Regions from separate parts of the Paenibacillus sp. FSL R5-0928 genome, predicted to be linked through region 2. Evidence: riboswitches for the same ligand, from Rfam matches in the RefSeq annotation. Region 2 holds a riboswitch; the other holds the start of a gene.

The links. A riboswitch is a leader RNA that binds a small molecule or an ion and turns the genes downstream of it on or off. The one in region 2 is predicted to bind cobalamin.
Region 1: another riboswitch for cobalamin. It lies ahead of MKZ16_RS02375 (anaerobic ribonucleoside triphosphate reductase); the one in region 2 lies ahead of metE (5-methyltetrahydropteroyltriglutamate--homocysteine S-methyltransferase).

What each region holds. Positions count from the first base shown of each region.
Region 1 covers NZ_CP150225.1:539,348-543,965, reverse strand. Annotated here, with positions in the region: gene MKZ16_RS02390 (undecaprenyl-diphosphate phosphatase) at 1-564, opposite strand, end outside; tRNA gene MKZ16_RS02385 (tRNA-Thr) at 1,288-1,359, opposite strand; gene MKZ16_RS02380 (MTH1187 family thiamine-binding protein) at 1,454-1,762, opposite strand; cobalamin riboswitch at 2,141-2,376, shown strand; gene MKZ16_RS02375 (anaerobic ribonucleoside triphosphate reductase) at 2,617-4,602, shown strand; gene nrdG (anaerobic ribonucleoside-triphosphate reductase activating protein) at 4,599-4,618, shown strand, end outside.
Region 2 covers NZ_CP150225.1:5,125,628-5,130,245, reverse strand. Annotated here, with positions in the region: gene MKZ16_RS23230 (FtsX-like permease family protein) at 1-521, shown strand, start outside; gene MKZ16_RS23225 (DedA family protein) at 540-1,163, shown strand; gene MKZ16_RS23220 (undecaprenyl-diphosphate phosphatase) at 1,214-2,074, shown strand; cobalamin riboswitch at 2,174-2,380, shown strand; gene metE (5-methyltetrahydropteroyltriglutamate--homocysteine S-methyltransferase) at 2,535-4,618, shown strand, end outside.

The DNA.
Region 1 (4,618 bases), 2.6 Mb from region 2:
AAAATCTGCGGCGGCTTTTTGGCTAGTGCCAAGCAACAGGCCACCTGAAATTGTCGAACCTGATCTCGAAAATCCCGGCCATAACGCCAAGCATTGGAACAGACCAATTCCGAAAGCCTGTTTATAATTAATCCCATCGATAGTATCAGCGGTTTCAGTCCGCCTATTTCGCGCTGCAATGATCATCAACACGCCACCAACAACTAGACCGATCAAAACAGGGGTTGGGCCAAATAATTGGCTTTTTATTGTGTCCTTGAAGAGAAGATATAGGATTAATGCTGGTAACATAGCCAAAATCATATGAATGACATTTAATCCTTTGCTTTTGGAAAAATCCATTCTAATCATATTAACCCCAATTTCCAAATACCTTTTCCAATAAAGAATTAGAACTGCCATCACTGCACCCAACTGAATAACAATTTTAAAAGTTATTGCAGCATCTCCCTCAAAGCTAAGCAAATCGCCTGCTAAAATAAGGTGTCCAGTAGATGATACTGGTAAAAATTCAGTTAAGCCCTCTATTATGCCAAGTATTATTGCTTTAATTACGTCAGTCATCAGTGGATTGTCCCCTTTCGGAAATAAAATCATTTAATTTCCAGTATAAGGGAGACACGTAAACTTCCCCATCGATTAACCTAACAATATTCAATTCAGAATGACATAATTGTCACATTGCTCATTATTTCAGTCTTAAGGGGGCTTTGGTTTGCAAAACACAAAATATTAAGTATAATGTTACTGTCGAAACGCTAAGGCGTCTGTACAGGATGGCTACCTGGCACTGATGATGGCAGGCCAAGCGCTTTATAAAGTTTTCTTTATGTGTATTTATACTTTAGGAGCGTGGTTATCTATGAAAATTAATATTACCGCACATTTTAACATTGATATTACTTTATCTCTTCATCTGTTAGCCGTAGCCAGTCTTGCTTATGAACTCAGTTCACTGACGAGCTCGTGAAATTCGAGCGAAAAGTATCTGTACTAAGACACCTTGTGGTGTCTTTTTTTATTTTTATAGTAATTACCATCTAACCAATCTGCCCCCGCAAGAGAAAAGCAGCTTATGCTGCTCCTCCTCCACCATCCTTCATTCTGACTGCTGTCAGCTTGCGACACGCCTTCCATCTGCTCGACAGTGACCACTAGTCATACCGTTTTCATTAGCGATTTCGCCATGTCTTATCTTTTAGAAGAATGTTAGAAGCCAGGGGATTTAATGAAAAATGACGCGGTCCCGAACCCTCGGAAATCCGCGCCACGTATGGTTTTTTGGGATGCTGGTGAAGGGAATTGAACCCCCGGCCTACGCATTACGAGTGCGTTGCTCTACCCCTGAGCTACACCAGCTTAAGGCTGATTTTTCTGTCAAACAAAAAATATTATACAACTTTCAGCCAGAAACGCAAGCCTATTTCTCCCTGTTTTCCGCCCTCCTAAACTGCTAATCCACCTGTAGCTTACGCTCCACAGACTCTAACTTTCCACGGCTAGTGGAGGGTTTATCGCGGCGGTCGTCTATTTTAAGTGAGGTAGAGACACGTTCTGCACCTGCGGCAAAAGGAGACTCATGCAAAGCTTCTACCGCGGCAAAAATGCGTTGCAGAGGCCCTTCGATGATCGTCCCCATGGACGTAAGTTCATATGTAATCCCTTCTACTGTCTTCAGCACCCGCTGCATATCCGCAACATAGCTGCTAAGACTGGTACTGCCTGTTCCAATTGGAATAACTGTAACTTCAGCAATAGGCATGAGAATACCTCCTCGAAATTTTATAGTACCTATCTTCTTCCATTGTAACAATTCCACCGCTCTGTCACAAACTAAGCAAGATTATCCTCCCTTATCTTTTCTATTTCTTCTGATTACTTCAAAATATGACTTTGGGCTAAGAGTATTTTCTCATGCGCAAATTCTAGGGTCATCTGCACTATATTTATGGACTCTTTGTGGCATCTTTTCGGACAATTTATGAATCATTTCGCATCTCCCTGTGGATCAATTGTGGATTACTTATGGACAGCCTGTGGATCATTTGTGGAGTACTTTTAAAGAACCCGCTCCCCGCGCGGGTTTTCTAAAAAACTGTTTACAAACACAACATCTTGGGTTATTTTTATCTAACGACAACAAAATATAGTGGAGACAGGCGCTTTGATCCTTAACCGGATTTAGAGCTTAATAGGGAAGCGCGGTGAGAATCCGCTGCGGTCCCGCCACTGTAACCGGATGGCCTTCTTAAGCTTCTGGGAAGCTTGAGAATCCACATCTCCCGGCAGATGCCACTGAGGGTTAGGAACACCCTTGGGAAGGCGCCGAGAGATCCCACGGAAGCCAGGAGACCTACCTGTTTCGACGACACCAACTATTGATGCCTGCGAGGAACAGGGATGGTGTCCGCATGCGGTCATCTACGTAGAGACCTCTGCAAATATCCGTGTGGATATTTACATAACGCATCGGGCATTTTCTGCCATCCTCGGGTAGGGGATGCTTTTTTTATGTAATCAGAACAAATATACGACTGCTTATGGCAGTCCAACTTCCTATGGATATATGGATTTGATGATAGATGTTTTCTTTTATACTGAGAGGAGAGCTGTACAATGACGTTGTTGGAGAGACAATTTAATGGAGTAGAAAATGCACGGGAAGTTCTTTTAGAAGAGCTCATTGATTTAGGCCGGGATATTATCGACAGTCGGGATATGGACCTATTGCGCGAGAATGCCAATTTGAATGGAGAGAGTTTCTCCGGTAAAATGAGCAAGTTCGGCAGTGAATATTCAAAATGGTACGCCCGCAATTTTACGATGCCGCCGCAGCTAGTGCAGGCTATTGATGACAATGTCGTCTATGTGCATGATCTGGATCAATACGCGATTGGAACGACGAACTGTATTTTTATCCCGTTTGATAAACTTCTCCGTGAAGGTTTCAATACCGGCAACGGCAGCGTTCGTCCTCCGAACTCAATAATGACAGCTATGTCTCTGGTAGCGATTATTTTCCAATCCCAGCAAAATGCTCAATATGGTGGTGTATCCGCCAATAAACTCGACTATGATCTGGCACCTTATGTAACCAAATCCTTCGCCAAGCTGTTCCGCAAGGGTCTGGATTATTTTGAAGAAGGACAAGCTGATGAATCTTTGGGCGAGATTACGATGAGCCGGACCGATCTGGCGGAGTTATATCCAAGAGCGTTCCGTTTTGCACTAAAGGAAACCGAAATCGAAACCCTGCAAGCGGCTGAAAGTATGGTACATAATCTGAATACCATGTCCAGCCGATCCGGTGGACAAATACCGTTTACCAGCATCAACTACGGTACTTGTACTTCACCAGAAGGTCAGCTTGTGATCAGTTCTCTGCTAACAGCAACTATGAACGGACTTGGCAGCGGAGAAACACCAGTGTTCCCGATTCAAATCTTCAAATGCAAGCAAGGAATCAATCAACAGCAAGGCGATCCTAACTATGAACTGTTCCTAAAAGCGGCTGAATGTTCTGCGCGCAGACTATATCCAAACTTCGCTAATCTGGACGCTCCGCTCAACTTGCAGTATTATGATCCAAGTGATCCTGATACGGAGTTCGCTACAATGGGCTGCCGAACCCGAGTGCTCGGTGACCGTTTTGGTCGTAATCATTGCTCTGGAAAGGGCAACCTTTCCTTTAATACACTGAATCTGGTTCGGCTAGGTCTGGCACACGGCACAGTAACAGGCAGACGTACCGTCGCAGACGAAGCTGGCTTCTATGAAGATCTAAATCATTATATGGATATTGCGCTGGAAGGACTTCTTCATCGGTTCCACATTCAAACCGCACAAAAAGCTAAAGCTTCCGATTTCATGATGCGAGAAGGCGTCTGGGAAGGCGGCGAGCATCTTGCACCTGATGACACTGTAGGCGATCTGCTAAAGCATGGCAGCCTGTCTCTTGGCTTCATCGGTATGGCGGAATGTATGAAAGCTATGTACGGCAAACACCATGGCGAGGATATGGAAGTTCATGCCAAGGCGCTGGCTATTGTGCGTCATATGCGGGACTATTGCGATCGGAAAAGTGAGGAACTGGATCTCAACATCACTCTGTTCGCAACTCCAGCAGAAGGTTTGTCCGGTAAATTCACAAAAGTTGACCGCAAGGTACTGGGTTCCATTCCGGGCGTAACCGACCGTGAATATTATACGAACTCTTTTCACATCCCTGTATACTTCGATCTGGGTGCTGCTCAGAAGATCAGCTTGGAAGCTCCTTTCCATGAATATTGCAATGCCGGGGCTATTTCTTATGTCGAATTAAACGGCAATGCCCGCAATAACCCATCGGCTTTTATCAAAATCATTAAATATGCGCTCGAACAACAGGTCAGCTATTTCAGCATTAACCATCCGATTGACCGCTGCTCCAGCTGTGGATACGAAGGCGTAATTGGGACAAACTGTCCTTCCTGCAACGCACATGAGAATGACGTGCACATCCGCCGTTTGCGCAGAGTTACAGGTTATTTAACCGGCGACTATCAGACCCGCTTTAATGCCGCCAAACAAGCTGAAGTACGGGATCGCGTTAAGCATCTATGAATATTTGCGGTTACTA
Region 2 (4,618 bases):
TTTATACAGGTTTTTATGTAGAGGATTTTCCACAGACGGTAGGTATCGCAGATGATCTTGCCCATAAAGGCAAACAGTCCTATGAAAGTGATTCTCCGTATGCGATTGTGATCAGCGGCACGCTGTTTGAATTTCAGAAAACATTGTATAACACAATGCTTTTTGCTTCATTGCTGGTGGGTACTGTCTTTTTTATCGCGGCAGGCAGCTTTCTTTACTTCCGGTTATATACCGATCTTGATCATGATCGCAATCAATATTCCACTTTGTCCAAGATGGGGCTTACGGATAAAGAACTCAATCGAATAGTCACAATTCAGCTCGCTCTATTGTTTTTTGTGCCGGTCGGAATAGCTATTTTACACAGTGTGTTTGCCTTTATTGCGCTTCAACGGTTGTTCTACTTATCTATCGCAACGGAGACAGGCGCGGTGTTACTCGGATATTTGGCTGTTCAAGGACTATACTTCTTTTTTATTCGCAGCCGCTATTTACGCAACCTGAAGAAGAACTTGATATGAGAAATGGGGGTAACAAGAATGCAAGCATGGATTACAGACTTTATGGAGCAGTTTGGTTACTTCGGTATTTTTCTGATGCTGGCCTTTGAAAATATATTTCCACCAATTCCTTCAGAAGTGATCCTGCCCTTTGGAGGGTTTATGACCACTACGACGAGCTTAACTATACCTGGTGTAATCATTGCTGCCACGGCTGGATCACTACTGGGTGCAGTAATTCTCTATTATATTGGCCGATTATTGGATGTGAGCCGGTTAGAGAAACTGGTTGAACGCTGGGGGGGCCTAATTCGCGTCACTAAAAAAGATATCCACAAGGCTGACGCCTGGTTTGATAAATATGGCTATTGGACTGTATTGTTTTGTCGGATGGTTCCGCTGGTCCGCAGTCTGATTTCGATTCCGGCGGGAATGTCAGGTATGAAATTTGGAGTATTTATGATCTTCACAACGATTGGCACATTGGGATGGAATTTGCTGCTTGTGCTTATTGGCGCAGCTTTGGGCGAATCCTGGGAGGACATTGCCATGTACATGGATGTCTACTCCAATGTGGTCTATGTACTAATTGCTGGCGGATTAGTTATTCTTGGGTTTCTGTACTTCCGCAAACGCAGCCGGAGAATGAACATTGAGGGCTAAGCGGGTGGAGGACTGATAATAGAAATGACTATTAAAAAGGAGGGAAACACATGGAGCTATTAACGATTATTAAAGCCATTATTTTGGGGCTTGTTGAAGGTTTAACCGAATTTGCTCCAGTATCCTCCACGGGTCATATGATTATTGTTGATGATATGTGGCTGAAATCACAGGAGTTATTTGGACAATATACGGCAAATACCTTCAAAATAGTTATTCAACTGGGTTCTATATTAGCGGTTGTTGTGATTTTTAGAAATCGATTCATTGATCTGTTGGGCTTAAGGCGTTTCAGCCGTAAGCAGTTGGACCCTGTAACAGAGAAGCTACCGCAGTTAGAGCAGGGCGGGCACCTCAAGCTGACACAGGTTCTGGTAGGGTTAGTGCCTGCAGGTGTGTTAGGTGTTCTGTTTAATGATTATATTGATGAGCATTTATTCTCTACCTCAACGGTGTTAATTGGTCTAGTGATCGGGGCTATATTAATGATTATTGCGGATCTGTTTGGGCCGAAGAAGATCAGAACTGAGAGTGTAGATCAGATTACATACAAACAGGCACTTGGTGTAGGTCTTGTACAGTGTTTTTCGTTATGGCCTGGATTTTCACGCTCGGGCTCGACGATTTCTGGTGGCGTAATCCTCGGGATGAGCCATCGTGCCGCTGCTGATTTTACGTTTATTATGGCAGTACCCATCATGGCAGGTGCCAGTCTGTTGTCACTGATGAAGAACTGGCAATATTTCACCATGGACGCGCTGCCGTTTTTTATTGCAGGCTTTATTAGTGCCTTCCTATTTGCGCTGTTATCGATGCGTTTCTTCTTAAAACTGATCAATCGTATCAAGCTCTTACCGTTTGCTATATACCGTATAATTCTTGCTGCTGTAGTATATTTCGTATTTTTCTAAGTCCGTTATAAGGAATCGATATAACAGAAGCCCCAGTAATCTATTGCAGATTGCTGGGGCTTTCACGTATGATGACATCAGATTAAGACACTCAAATGATGAATGATATCGGAGACAGGTGCTGACCGGAAAATAGTAATTCGGTAGGCTTAATAGGGAAATTCGGTTCGAAGCCGATGCGGTCCCGCCACTGTAACGGAAGAATCTCGAGCAACAGAGGTCACTGGCAATTTACTACTGCTGGGAAGACTGCTCAAGATGTTGACGCCGCTAGCCAGGAGACCTGCCTGTTTCAACAGCACTGCTTCACCTACGGAAGATAGGGAGGTGTTAGACGTTAACCATGGGTATATCATGGGCGTCTTTCCCTTTGACTTTTTTAGGGAAGGGCGCTCTTTTTTATAGGAAAGCAAGTAGTTTTGGAGTTTGAAATAAGAGATTGAAGAGGGAGTGTATCGAAATGACGAATAAGGTAAAAGTAAGCAATCTTGGATATCCGAGAATCGGAAAGAACCGCGAATGGAAAAAGGCACTGGAGGCATTCTGGCAGGGGAAAATAAATGAGGAGCAATTCCGCTCCGAAATGGCAGCAATCCAGCTGCAGCATTTGAAGACCCAGCAAGAAGCAGGAATTGAGCTTATTCCGGTAAATGATTTTACATTTTATGATCATGTGTTGGATGCGGCTGTTATGTTTGGAATCGTACCTCCACGGTATGCGTATGATGGCGGCGACATCGGGCTTGATCTTTATTTTGCAATGGCCCGTGGTAATGCTGAGGCTACTGCCTGCGAGATGACCAAATGGTTCAATACGAACTATCACTATATCGTTCCAGAGATCGGCACACAAACACCACGCCTGACTGAAAACAAACCTCTAGCGGCTTATCGTTTTGCTAAATCGCAGGCAGGGATTGAAGGTAAACCGGTACTTTTAGGTCTGTATACCTTCCTTAAGCTGTCCAAAGGTTACGCAGCGGCAGATATCGCCAAGATTGCTGCACGTTTTGTTCCAGTCTATGTTCAACTGCTACAGGAACTGAAGCAAGAAGGGGTAAGCTGGGTACAAATCGATGAGCCAGCGATTGTTACAGGCATAAGTAAAGAAGAATTAACACTGCTTAACTCGATATACACAGACATTGCCGGCTCCGTGCCGGGCTTGAATATTATTTTACAGACGTATTTTGAAGCTGCTGAGCCGCTGGAGGCACTGCTAGAGCTGCCTGTTCAAGGCTTGGGTCTTGACTTTGTGCACGATGGTGGAACGAATCTGGCTTCCATCGAACGTCTTGGCTGGCCGAAGGACAAATGGCTGGGTGCCGGAATTATTGATGGACGGAACATTTGGCGTTCCGATTTAGACGCTAAGCTGCAACTGGTAGAAAAGCTCAGCGTTCATGTACCGCTTGATCGTCTTATTCTTCAGCCTTCTTGCAGCCTGCTGCATGTCCCAGTCACCGTTCAAGGTGAAGTGAAGCTGAAGGCGACAGTTAAGAATGCGTTAGCCTTTGCCGATGAGAAGCTTAAAGAGCTTAGTCTGCTCGGAGCAGCCGTCGCAGATAAAGGAGAAGCTTCTCAAGCAGCGCTGGCCGCTAGTCGTGAAGCTATTGCAGCGTTCCGCGCACTACCTGAGCGTGGCCGTAAGGATGTGGCGGAGCAAGTGCTTGCACTTGCAGCTCTACCAGACCAACGCAGTCTGCCTTTTGCTGAGCGCTTAAAGGTGCAGCAAGAGAAATGGCAGCTTCCACTTCTGCCAACCACTACAATTGGTAGCTTTCCGCAGACAGTCGAAGTGCGCCAGGCGAGATTGAAATGGCGTAAAGGGGTCTGGAATCAGGAGCGTTATGATGGATTTGTTCGTGAGCAGATCGCGGATGCAATTACCTTCCAAGAAAAGCTAGGTCTGGATGTTCTGGTCCACGGCGAGTTCGAGCGTACAGATATGGTGGAGTTTTTCGGAGAAAAGCTGGATGGATACTTGTTTACTAGTAATGGCTGGGTTCAATCCTACGGTTCCCGTTGCGTTAAGCCGCCGGTGATCTACGCGGATATTGCATTTATACAGCCTATGACTGTTAAAGAAAGCGTCTATGCACAATCGTTGACGAAGCTTCCGGTTAAAGGAATGTTGACGGGCCCTGTTACTATCCTCAATTGGTCATTTGTACGTGATGATCTCAGCCGGGAAGAGGTAGCCAATCAAATTGCTCTTGCCCTTCGCCATGAGGTAAAAGCGTTGGAAGATGCAGGCATCGAAATGATTCAAGTGGATGAGCCGGCTATTCGTGAAGGACTTCCGCTAAAGGCAGAAGACCGTGAGCATTACCTGAACTGGGCAGTGAAGTCGTTCCGTGTTGCCACGAACCATGTGAAGGCTACGACACAAATTCATACGCATATGTGCTATAGCGAATTTAATGACATGATCGATTCAATATCGGCTATGGATGCTGATGTAATCTCCATTGAGACTTCACGTAGCCATGGTGAGCTGATTATCAGCTTTGAGGAGCAGGCCTATGATAAAGGAATCGGTCT